3 regions of the Escherichia sp. E4742 genome follow, and region 3 is predicted to be linked to each of the others. Evidence: predicted binding sites of a transcription regulator. Region 3 holds the regulator's gene; each other region holds the start of a gene.

What was found. The regulator ArgR, encoded in region 3, controls arginine synthesis, uptake and breakdown. The targets are predictions, from matches to a motif close to ANTGAATAAAAATACANT.
Region 1: the regulator ArgR is predicted to act here: its motif matches at 2,643-2,660, upstream of argA (amino-acid N-acetyltransferase).
Region 2: the regulator ArgR is predicted to act here: its motif matches at 2,270-2,287, upstream of argC (N-acetyl-gamma-glutamyl-phosphate reductase).

The regions. Positions count from the first base shown of each region.
Region 1 covers NZ_CP040443.1:830,410-834,694, reverse strand. The annotation lists gene recD (exodeoxyribonuclease V subunit alpha) at 1-1,198, shown strand, start outside; gene argA (amino-acid N-acetyltransferase) at 1,280-2,611, opposite strand; gene amiC (N-acetylmuramoyl-L-alanine amidase AmiC) at 2,843-4,096, shown strand.
Region 2 covers NZ_CP040443.1:2,360,641-2,364,925, forward strand. The annotation lists gene argE (acetylornithine deacetylase) at 1-533, opposite strand, end outside; partial or broken gene FEM44_RS25845 (transposase) at 733-987, shown strand; gene FEM44_RS11500 (RNA-guided endonuclease InsQ/TnpB family protein) at 1,063-2,166, shown strand; gene argC (N-acetyl-gamma-glutamyl-phosphate reductase) at 2,376-3,380, shown strand; gene argB (acetylglutamate kinase) at 3,388-4,164, shown strand; gene argH (argininosuccinate lyase) at 4,225-4,285, shown strand, end outside.
Region 3 covers NZ_CP040443.1:1,487,994-1,492,278, forward strand. The annotation lists gene degS (outer membrane-stress sensor serine endopeptidase DegS) at 1-50, shown strand, start outside; gene mdh (malate dehydrogenase) at 113-1,051, opposite strand; gene argR (transcriptional regulator ArgR) at 1,486-1,956, shown strand; gene yhcN (peroxide/acid stress response protein YhcN) at 2,321-2,584, shown strand; gene FEM44_RS07195 (barstar family protein) at 2,639-2,911, opposite strand; gene aaeB (p-hydroxybenzoic acid efflux pump subunit AaeB) at 3,004-4,285, opposite strand, start outside.

The DNA of each region.
Region 1 (4,285 bases), 660 kb from region 3:
GCGCTTAACCGAATCTCTCGGCAAGGCTTTGCGACAGTTACCGCTGACCGATGAACAAAAGAAACGCATTCCGGAAGATGCCAGCACCTTGCACCGCCTCCTGGGCGCGCAGCCAGGTAGCCAGCGCTTACGCCATCATGCGGGTAACCCGCTGCATCTTGATGTGCTGGTGGTGGATGAAGCGTCAATGATCGATCTACCGATGATGTCTCGGCTGATCGACGCCTTGCCCGATCATGCGCGAGTGATCTTTCTCGGCGATCGCGATCAACTGGCCTCCGTTGAGGCTGGAGCTGTGCTGGGCGATATCTGCGCTTATGCCAATGCGGGCTTTACCGCAGAGCGTGCCGGGCAGTTAAGCCGCCTGACGGGAAGCCACGTTCCGGCGGGAAGCGGCACAGAAGCGGCATCACTGCGCGATAGTCTCTGCCTGCTGCAAAAGAGTTACCGTTTCGGCAGCAACTCTGGCATTGGTCAGCTTGCGGCGGCTATTAATCGCGGCGATAAAACGGCAGTGAAAACCGTTTTTCAGCAGGATTTTACTGATATCGAAAAACGGCTTTTACAGAGCGGCGATGATTATATTGCGATGCTTGAGGAAGCTCTTGCGGGTTACGGACGCTACCTGGATCTGCTTCAGGCACGTGCCGAGCCGGATTTAATCATTCAGGCGTTCAATGAGTATCAGCTTTTGTGCGCCCTGCGGGAAGGGCCGTTTGGCGTGGCTGGACTGAATGAGCGAATTGAGCAGTTTATGCAACAGAAGCGCAAAATTCATCGTCATCCGCACTCGCGCTGGTACGAAGGCCGGCCGGTGATGATTGCCCGTAATGACAGTGCGCTTGGGTTGTTTAATGGTGATATCGGTGTCGCTCTGGATCGCGGGCAGGGGACGCGTGTCTGGTTTGCGATGCCGGACGGCAATATCAAGTCGGTGCAACCGAGTCGCCTGCCGGAGCACGAAACTACGTGGGCAATGACGGTACATAAATCACAGGGATCGGAGTTCGACCATGCGGCGTTGATTTTACCGAGCCAACGCACGCCGGTGGTAACACGAGAGCTGGTTTACACCGCGGTGACCCGCGCGCGTCGGCGTTTGTCATTGTATGCCGATGAACGCATTTTAAGTGCGGCAATCGCCACGCGCACCGAGCGGCGTAGCGGGCTGGCAGCGTTGTTTAGTTCGCGGGGATAAATGTGATTGCCTGATGCGACGCATGCGCGTCTTATCATGCCTGGGGGCATTGCGCATATCGCATCCGGCAATTTTCATCGCTTACCCTAAATCCGCCATCAACACCTTTGATTTACGCTGGTAATTGTACAACTGCTTTTTGCTCTCCGGCAGCAAATCAATATCCACTGGGGTAAATCCGCGTTCCTGGAACCAGTGAATACTGCGCGTAGTCAGTACAAACAATTTGCTTAAGCCGCTTTGCTTCGCCTGGGCTGCAATGCGTTCCAGCAAAACTTCGCCCCTTGATGAACTGCGGTAATCCGGATGTACAGCCACGCATGCCATTTCACCTATCTTCTCTTCCGGGAATGGATAGAGCGCGGCGCAGGCAATAGTCGTGTTATCGCGCTGAATAATGGTGAATTTGTCGATTTCCATCTCCAGTTGCTCGCGAGAACGACGCACCAGAATACCTTGCTGCTCCAGTGGGCGAATCAACTCCAGAATACCGCCAATATCGTTGATTGTTGCGCGACGAATCTGCTCGGCGCTTTCCATCACAATCTGCGTACCGATACCGTCACGTGAGAACAACTCTTGCAACAGCGCACCATCTTCCTGATAACTGATTAAATGACAGCGACGCACGCCGCTGCGGCAGGCTTTCACTGCGCCACGCAAAAAGCGCACCGTACCAGAGTTGTAATCGCCTTTCTCTTCCTGGGCTTCAACCCGTGCCTGCGCCTCGTTAGGGAAAAGTTCGGAGACAATATCGCCATTGTCATTGGTGACGCCCTGTGAAGAGCAAAAACCAATCATCTTCTCAGCTTTCAGTTTGATGGCAAGTTGTGTGGCAATCTCTTCCGAGGTCAGGTTAAAGCTCTCGCCTGTGACCGAAACCGCCACCGGCCCCATCAGCACAATTGCACCGCTGTCCAGTTGGCGATGAATCGCTTCTTCATCAATCCGCCGGATGCGTCCGCTATGGCAGTAATCCACACCATCATCCACGCCAAGCGGCTGGGCAATAATAAAATTGCCGCTGACGACGTTGATATGCGCGCCTTGCAATGGCGTGTTGTTGAGGCTCATTGACAAGCGAGCGGTTATATCCAGTTGTAACGTACCCGCAGCCTGCTTCACCAGCTCCAGCGTTTTGGCGTCGGTCACGCGCGTATTCTTGTGATATAGCGGCTCGTGGTGATGTGCTGCCAGATTTGCGTCGATCTGCGGACGTGCGCCATAAACCACCACCAGACGGATGCCGAGGCTGTGCAACAACCCAATATCATTGACAATACTGGAGAAATTTTCATGCTCAATGGCTTCTCCGCCGAGCATGATGACAAACGTTTTTCCCCGGTGGGTATTGATATAGGGAACCGAATGGCGGAATCCCTCGACCAGCTCGGTTTTACGTTCCTTTACCACGGCACACCTCTTTGCATGATTATTCGAAATTAGTGTATTTTTATTCTGTTTTTTCGCCGTGTGCAAGTGCAAATTTTATGCGAGTGCGACTTTTTTATCAGTAATACCGTGAATATAAATAGAATGTTTACCGTTTTATAGATGACAGATTATGCGTCTTTCGCTAAAGTTTCCGGTCAAATTGGTCGTTTACTTGTTACACAGCTTAGATTTCTTTTGCTCGGGAGAGGCATGTCAGGATCCAACACTGCAATCAGCCGTCGTCGTTTACTGCAAGGCGCGGGCGCCATGTGGCTATTGAGCGTAAGCCAGGTGAGTCTGGCTGCGGTCAGCCAGGTCGTGGCGGTGCGCGTCTGGCCTGCGTCCAGCTACACCCGCGTGACGGTAGAATCAAATCGTCAGCTGAAATATAAGCAGTTCGCGTTGAGTAACCCAGAACGCGTGGTGGTGGATATCGAAGATGTAAACCTGAACTCGGTGCTCAAAGGGATGGCTGCGCAAATCCGCGCTGACGACCCGTTCATCAAGTCGGCACGCGTCGGCCAATTTGATCCGCAAACCGTGCGGATGGTTTTTGAGTTAAAGCAAAATGTAAAACCGCAGATGTTTGCCCTCGCGCCGGTCGCCGGGTTTAAAGAACGTCTGGTGATGGACCTTTATCCGGCCAATGCTCAGGACATGCAGGACCCATTGCTGGCGCTGCTGGAGGATTACAACAAAGGCGACCTCGAAAAGCAGGTGCCGCCTGCGCAGAGTGGCCCACAGCCAGGCAAGGCCGGGCGCGATCGTCCGATTGTCATTATGCTCGACCCTGGCCACGGCGGCGAAGACTCCGGCGCGGTGGGGAAATACAAAACGCGCGAAAAAGACGTGGTATTGCAAATAGCTCGCCGTCTGCGCTCTCTGATCGAGAAAGAGGGCAATATGAAGGTTTACATGACGCGTAATGAAGACATCTTCATTCCGTTGCAAGTGCGCGTAGCAAAAGCACAGAAACAGCGTGCTGACTTGTTTGTCTCTATTCATGCCGACGCCTTTACCAGTCGCCAGCCGAGCGGTTCCTCGGTGTTTGCGCTCTCTACCAAAGGCGCAACCAGTACTGCGGCAAAATATCTGGCGCAAACCCAGAACGCCTCGGACTTGATTGGTGGCGTGAGCAAAAGCGGCGACCGCTATGTCGACCACACCATGTTCGATATGGTGCAGTCGTTGACCATTGCCGACAGCCTGAAGTTTGGTAAGGCCGTGCTAAATAAGCTGGGGAAAATCAACAAACTGCATAAGAATCAGGTTGAGCAGGCCGGGTTTGCTGTGCTGAAAGCGCCAGATATTCCCTCCATTCTGGTCGAAACGGCGTTTATCAGTAACGTTGAGGAAGAGCGCAAATTGAAAACGGCGACTTTCCAGCAGGAAGTTGCGGAGTCTATTCTTGCGGGAATTAAAGCGTATTTTGCCGATGGGGCGACGCTGGCGAGAAGAGGATGATGTTTTAATTTATTTATTCAATGTATTTATATTTCATTGAATAAATATTATTGACATGAATATTAAACAATGATTTTGTGATTGTTGTCGAATATTTGAAAATTGGCCAGAAAAATAAGCCTGGCGTCTCTTTTATTAAACACAATCCCGTGTAAGGTATACGCATTAGTTAATCATCTTGTAACTGTT
Region 2 (4,285 bases), 870 kb from region 3:
GCGCGTACTGGTTGCAGCGACGTCGGTTCGCCAATGATGGCGCAATCCGGTCGCAGGGAGGTGGTTTCGGCAAAATAACGCGCTCCCGCCATGCTGGTTTCTTCATCGGCAGTCGCCAGAATGTAGAGCGGTTTTTTCAGTTTAGTGACGTCGACATCGCGTAGCGCATCGAGGATAAACGCAAAGAAGCCTTTCATGTCGGCAGTGCCTAAGCCGTAAAGCTTGCCGTCATGCTCCGTCAGCGTAAACGGATCACGCGTCCAACGACCATCATCAAACGGCACCGTATCGGTATGACCCGCCAGCAGCAAGCCGCCAGCACCCTGTCCGGTACTTGCCAGCATATTAAATTTGTTGCGGGTTCCTGGTACGGGCTGCACTTCCACATTGAAGCCCAAATCTTTAAACCAGTCCGCCAACAGAGTGATTAAATCTGCATTGCTTTGATCGAGTGCCTCTTCCGTGGCGCTTATTGAAGGTGTGGCAATCAGAGCACGGTAAATCTCGATAAATGGCGGTAATTTGTTTTTCATAGAGCCTCCGCAAGGAAATCCTCGACTTGAGTCGAGGGAGGGATTGCGCGAAGCGCAACATGTAATGCATATCCAAATGCATAGTTAATATTTTTAAGAAAAGAAATTGCGTCTATCAAACGGCATATCATGTGATGTAGTGCCCCAAATATCGACATGATATTCTTGTGGGAGCTATAGCTAGTGCCGAGTCCAAAAAACGCTGAACAAACTTTGCGCAGAGTGGGACTGTGCGGTTATATCCAAAGCGTTCCGGCCAGACCATTACCATCTGTTTGTCAGCTTTCCGCATGTAATAGTAATAGCCAATGCCGTTAAGGTTTTGAAATGGGGAACAGCACGTTGGCTGTTTCAGCTTTTTCGACCAATAAAAAAACGGTTTTGGGGTGGGTATTTGGGGGCCGCTTCGTATTATGTGGGTACAGCAGTCAATGTTAGCCCCAGGACAATATAGCGTTATATTGAGCGTTCCGGACATGTAAACAAAAGGCGGTAAACGATGCTGCGGACAGCGTGCATACGACTGGATGTGAAGGCAGAACAAAGTAAACAACTCTCCGTCCTGCGAGAAGTGTATGCTGATGCCTGTAACCGTCTTGTGTCTGTTGTATGTGAACATCGAATCTGGAACCGGGTTGGGCTGCACAATATGGTTTACCGTGATTTGCGTGAACATACCCCTCTTGGAAGCCAGATGTGCTGCAACGTTATTTTTTCTGTTTGTAAAGCCTATAAATCTCAGAAAGAACGGGGGCACATACATAAAGCGAAAGCTGTGCCGACGATTCGCTTCAACGGTACCAGTGTTCACTTCGATAAAAAGACGTACAGTCTGCGCGATAATAGCCTGTCTCTTTACACGCTCAATGGGCGGATACGTGTTCCAATGATCATCGGCGAACATCAGCAACGAATGTTGTCGTCCGGTCACCCCAAAGAGGCAGAGCTTGTCTTCCGTAAAGGTCTCTGGTTCTTCAATCTTGTTGTTGAAATAATAGATACAACAATGGTTGTTTCTGAGAAAACGATGGGCGTTGATATGGGAGAAAACAACCTTGCCGCCCACAGTCTGGGTAAGCTGTTTGGTGGTGAACAACTTCGTGACGAAAGAGATCGTCACCTTGCCCTCCGTCGTCGTCTCCAATCCAATGGCAGCCAAAGTGCAAAACAGAAGCTGAGGCAGGTCTCCGGTAAAGAGATGAGACGGGTAAAACAAACCAACCACGAAACGAGTAAAGTTATCGTTGCTGCTGCCGCTGAAGCGGGTATTGGCACAATTATACTGGAAGATTTGACTCATATTCGTGACCGGATAAAAGCTGGTAAACGGGTCCGTTCCCGCCTGCGCCGCTGGGCATGGCGTCAGCTTCAGACGTTTATCGAATATAAAGCCCGTGCGGTCGGAATAATGGTTAAATATGTTAACCCTGCTTACAGCAGTCAGAGTTGCTCGTGCTGCGGCTGTCTGGGTAAACGACATAAGCATCGTTTCGAATGTCCTCACTGTGGTTTCCGTGCGCACAGCGACTTGAATGCAAGTCGAAATCTGGCATGGATTGGTGAAACAGCCGTTTTGCCAAGGGCGTCTGTAAATACGCCTGATGTTGGGAGCCCATCACTGGCTCCACAATAAGCCTCGTCGGTGTCGTCGCAGTTTAAAGTCTGCGACTTCAGTTGCGGATTATTTACTGTTGACACACCTCTGGTCATGATAGTATCAATATTCATGCAGTATTTGTGAATAAAAATACACTAACGTTGAGCGTAATAAAACCCACCAGCCGTAAGGTGAATGTTTTACGTTTAACCTGGCAACCAGACATAAGAAGGTGAATAGCCCCGATGTTGAATACGCTGATTGTGGGTGCCAGCGGCTACGCTGGCGCAGAGCTAGTGACCTATGTAAATCGCCATCCGCATATGAACATAACCGCTTTGACTGTTTCAGCGCAAAGCAATGATGCGGGAAAGTTAATCTCCGATTTGCATCCGCAGCTAAAAGGCATCGTTGATCTGCCGTTGCAGCCGATGTCGGATATCAGCGAGTTTAGCCCAGGGGTGGACGTGGTGTTTCTTGCCACTGCCCATGAAGTTAGCCACGATTTAGCGCCGCAATTTCTTGAAGCGGGCTGTGTGGTGTTCGACCTTTCCGGCGCGTTTCGCGTTAATGACGCCGCCTTCTATGAAAAATATTACGGCTTTACCCATCAATATCCGGAATTGCTGGAACAAGCCGCTTATGGCCTGGCGGAGTGGTGCGGCAATAAATTAAAAGAAGCGAACTTGATTGCGGTGCCGGGCTGTTATCCGACGGCGGCACAGCTGGCGCTGAAACCGTTGATTGATGCCGATCTTCTCGACCTCAGTCAGTGGCCTGTGATTAACGCCACCAGCGGCGTGAGCGGAGCAGGGCGTAAAGCGGCAATTTCAAATAGCTTTTGTGAAGTGAGCCTGCAACCGTATGGCGTCTTTACCCATCGCCACCAGCCGGAGATCGCTACGCATCTCGGTGCTGACGTCATCTTCATCCCGCATCTGGGCAATTTCCCGCGTGGCATTCTCGAAACCATTACTTGCCGCCTGAAGCCTGGCGTGAACCAGGCACAAGTCGCGCAAGCGTTACAGCAGGCGTATGCGCATAAACCGTTGGTGCGGTTATATGACAAAGGCGTTCCGGCGCTGAAAAATGTCGTCGGGCTGCCGTTTTGCGATATCGGATTTGCCGTTCAGGGCGAGCATCTGATTATTGTGGCGACCGAAGATAACTTACTGAAAGGCGCGGCGGCACAGGCAATCCAGTGTGCCAATATTCGTTTCGGCTATGCGGAAACGCAGTCTCTTATTTAAGGGTGCAATGATGAATCCATTAATTATCAAGCTGGGCGGCGTACTGCTGGATAGCGAAGAGGCGCTGGAACGGCTGTTCAGCGCACTGGTGAAATATCGTGAGTCACATCAGCGTCCGCTGGTGATTGTCCACGGCGGCGGCTGCGTGGTGGATGAGCTGATGAAAGGGCTGAATCTGCCGGTGAAAAAGAAAAACGGCCTGCGGGTGACGCCTGCGGATCAGATAGACATTATCACCGGAGCGCTGGCGGGAACGGCAAATAAAACTCTGCTGGCATGGGCGAAGAAACATCAGATTGCGGCCGTAGGTTTGTTTCTCGGTGACGGCGACAGCGTCAAAGTGACCCAGCTTGATGAAGAGTTAGGCCATGTTGGACTGGCGCAGCCAGGTTCGCCTAAGCTTATCAATACGTTGCTGGAAAACGGTTATCTGCCGGTGGTCAGTTCCATTGGTGTTACGGACGAAGGGCAACTGATGAACGTCAATGCTGACCAGGCGGCGACGGCGCTGGCGGCAACGCTGGGTGCGGATCTGATTTTGCTCTCCGACGTCAGCGGCATTCTCGACGGTAAAGGGCAACGTATTGCCGAAATGACCGCCGCGAAAGCGGAACAACTGATTGAGCAGGGCATTATTACCGACGGCATGATTGTAAAAGTGAACGCGGCGCTGGATGCTGCGCGCACGTTGGGCCGTCCGGTAGATATCGCCTCCTGGCGTCATGCGGAACAGCTTCCGGCACTGTTTAACGGTATGCCGATGGGTACGCGGATTTTAGCTTAAGTTTTGTTGGCCGGAGGCGCAGCTTTCCGGCATTGAATTTCAAAATAAGGAAACAGAGTTATGGCACTTTGGGGCGGGCGTTTTACCCAGGCAGCAGATCAACGGTTCAAACAATTCAACG
Region 3 (4,285 bases):
AAAAACTGACATTGCAGGTCACTATTCAGGAATATCCGGCGACCAATTAAGTCGTGCGCTCAAAACAAAAAACCGGAGACGTTGCTCCGGTTTTTTATTATCCGCTAATCAATTACTTATTAACGAACTCTTCGCCCAGGGCGATATCTTTCTTCAGCGTATCCAGCATTCCTTCCAGCGCGTTCTGTTCAAATGCGCTCAGAGTACCGATGGATTTACGCTCTTCTACGCCATTTTTACCCAGCAGAAGCGGTTGAGAGAAGAAACGAGCATACTGGCCGTCACCTTCAACGTAGGCACATTCAACGACACCTTTTTCGCCTTGCAGCGCACGAACCAGAGACAGGCCGAAGCGTGCAGCTGCCTGGCCCATGGACAGGGTTGCAGACCCGCCACCGGCTTTCGCTTCAACCACTTCCGTACCCGCGTTCTGGATACGTTTGGTCAGATCAGCAACTTCCTGCTCGGTAAAGCTTACGCCAGGAACTTGAGACAGCAGCGGCAGAATGGTAACGCCAGAGTGACCGCCAATAACCGGAACTTCAACTTCGCCCGGCTGTTTGCCTTTCAGTTCAGCGACAAACGTATTAGAACGAATGATATCCAGCGTGGTGACGCCAAACAGTTTGTTCTTGTCATACACACCCGCTTTCTTCAGCACTTCCGCAGCGATAGCTACCGTGGTGTTTACCGGGTTTGTAATGATACCGATGCACGCTTTCGGGCAGGTTGTCGCAATTTGCTGTACCAGATTCTTCACGATACCGGCGTTAACGTTAAACAGGTCGGAACGATCCATCCCTGGTTTACGCGCTACACCTGCGGAGATTAGAACCACATCAGCGCCTTCCAGCGCAGGGGTCGCATCTTCACCAGAAAAACCTTTGATTTTCACAGCAGTAGGGATATGGCTCAGGTCGACGGCCACACCGGGAGTGACTGGAGCGATATCATACAGGGAGAGTTCTGAACCTGAAGGCAGTTGGGTTTTTAACAGTAATGCAAGCGCCTGGCCAATACCGCCAGCAGCGCCGAGGACTGCGACTTTCATCCTAAACTCCTTATTATATTGATAAACTAAGATATGTTGCTCCGCTGCCGCGACCTTAATCCACAAATTAACAGTTTACAATGACCACTTCTCAAGAATGTGTAGTCACGCAAATTTGGCGTTTATGCATTTAATTGACGTAATCAGGAACCTAACTTACGTAATTAACAGCCGCTTATGCATCAGAGCAACATTCCAACAGGTGGTGACAATATACCCTACCGTTCAGCCAAAACAACATCAATTTGATAACAATTAATTTACTTTTAAGCGGAATTTGCGCGCCGTGACGCAGGCATGTTTCTCAATCACGAAATTTGATAAAATCCCGCTCTTTCATAACATTATTTCAGCCTTCTCCAGGGCAGACTGTTTGCATAAAAATTCATCTGTATGCACAATAATGTTGTATCAACCACCATATCGGGTGACTTATGCGAAGCTCGTCTAAGCAAGAAGAATTAGTTAAAGCGTTTAAAGCGTTACTTAAAGAAGAGAAATTTAGCTCCCAGGGCGAAATCGTCGCCGCATTGCAGGAGCAAGGCTTTGACAATATTAATCAGTCTAAAGTCTCGCGGATGTTGACCAAATTTGGTGCTGTACGTACCCGCAATGCAAAGATGGAAATGGTTTACTGCCTGCCAGCTGAACTGGGCGTACCAACCACCTCCAGTCCGTTGAAGAATCTGGTGCTGGATATCGACTACAACGACGCTGTTGTTGTAATACATACCAGTCCTGGCGCGGCGCAGTTGATTGCGCGTCTGCTGGACTCTCTGGGCAAAGCAGAAGGTATTCTTGGCACCATCGCAGGTGATGACACCATCTTTACCACCCCTGCTAAAGGTTTCACCGTCAAAGACCTGTACGAAGCGATTTTAGAGCTGTTCGACCAGGAGCTTTAATCTCTGCCCCGTCGCTTCTGGCGGCGGGGAAAATATTGCATTCTCCATTCATCGCCCTGCTTTCCCCTACCATTCATTTAACGAATAGTGCGTTTTATAGCGACAAAACATTCACACAACGAATACACAGAGCAAAAAACGCACATTTTGCAAAAACACATATCTTATTGAAATAAATGTCATTTCTACTAAACACCCGTATTTTTAATTCACTTTTGTTATAAAAATTAATCTTTTTAACAATTCTCCCTCAACAGAAACAGTTAGCTTGGTATTAATTAGCCCAATAATTAGTGTATACTTAATTTGTGATATGGGTCACGAAACAAAGGCCCAGCTAAAAGATTATGTCGAGGTAAAAATCATGAAAATCAAAACCACTGTTGCTGCATTAAGTGTGCTCTCTGTTCTCTCTTTCGGTGCTTTCGCTGCCGATTCCATTGATGCTGCACAAGCACAAAATCGTGAAGCCATCGGTACCGTGTCCGTCAGCGGTGTAGCATCTTCTCCAATGGATATGCGTGAAATGCTGAACAAAAAAGCGGAAGAGAAAGGCGCGACTGCTTACCAGATTACCGAAGCGCGTAGCGGCGATACCTGGCACGCCACAGCTGAACTGTACAAATAAACCCTCATCGTCTTGTCCGACGACATTGCCCCCGGTTTGGGGGCTTTTTTTGCGCTAGTGACGAACATTAAAACGCAAATGCCCTTCCAGCTCTTCCTCCGCCTCATCAAACAGCAATATTAACGCGCCAAAACGCCGACGCGTTTTTTCTCCCAGATGAACAAATTCGATCTCCAGCGGTAGCGGCAGAACATCGTTCATTAATACATCCCACAGTGAGTCGAGATCGCGCACCTTATCTTTCGCCAGACCAAAGGTTTGGCGAAAGTCGCGATAAAAGTCCTCCTGACTCTCAATCTCATCAAAATCAAAGCTATAGATATTCATCTGTTGCCACCGTCACGTTTCGCGGCGAGTTCTGCCGTTCATCGCTAAGTATAGACATGAAAAAACCGACACCTTTTGGCGTCGGCTTTAACTTAATTATCGGTTAGCGCGTGCTGGTATTTATGCAGCATACCGGTAAGCCGATGCACCGGTTCCGTGACCTGCGGCGGCGCTTGCCAGATGCGTAGTTTTTCCTGGTAGATATCCAGTTCTTCCAGCAACTGACCGAAGTAACGACGGCGTTTGTCATCGCTGCGGGCAGAAATCACGTGGTCCGCTGTGCGGCGCATTTGTCGGTGAAATGCCGATAAATCATCATTCACGGGTATCGGCGCATCACGCAATCGCTGGTGAGCGATAATCATCGTTAACGCCAGGCGAAACTTCGGCAAATCGCCGGGAAATTTATTCATCAGCAAAAACAACTGCTGATAAAGCGCTGGCAGATGGTTCTCTTTACGCCGGGCGACATTGGTGGTCATCGCGGAAACAGCGGCAGAAACAAACTGATTAAGCAGCACGCGTCCTGTCCTGTCGCGCGATTTATCCCGCACCAGTAGAATGACGATGAACGCCAGCACACAGCCCACGATTTGCCCCAGCGCGCTATCGAGAAACTGACTGAACTGAAAGGTCATCGGGTTATCCAACACGATAATATTAATCGTACTGGCCAGCGCGCCCATCGATCCCAACCGCCGTTTCTGCACTTCAATACCAAGGAAAAATCCCAGCACCGCCAGGCTAAGGCACAGCAGCAACATACTCTGTTGGGTATTGGGGATAATCACCAAAAAATAGAGCAATCCTAACGGTAGCGCTGCTACCGTGCCGTAGATAAAGTCGATCGCCACCATGCGTGGATTAGGTAAACGCATTGCCAGCGACGTTACGACGGCAATCATCACCATTGCGCCACTGCCGGAGGTCCATCCGGTCCACAGCCAGAACAAAGTCCCCAGCATGCAGGACAGCGTGGTACGCCAGAAGTTGACCATTGCATGATGACGCTCGGCGGATTCTACTTTTACTTCCGGCTCGCCTTGCAGGATCTCTTCTTCAGTGGCGTTAATTTTGGTGTTACTGATAACGCCTCGCTTGAGCAACTGATAACGCGTTGCCGCCGCTACCCAGCTATAAATAGTAATGGGTGTTTCACGTTCCCCGGTCCAGGCAATCACTCGTCGCAGGCGTTTTAGCTGCTTATGGACGTCCTGCGCAGTTTCTACCGGCGTGTCAAAAAATTCGCGGAAGGTATCGGTGATCAACTCCGGGCGCGTGTTCTGAATGAGATAAGTTTCGCAGGACTGGGTTACCAGCGTCAGCGACAACGTATTGATCGCTTTTAAACGCCGATTGGCGCGCGCCCAGCGG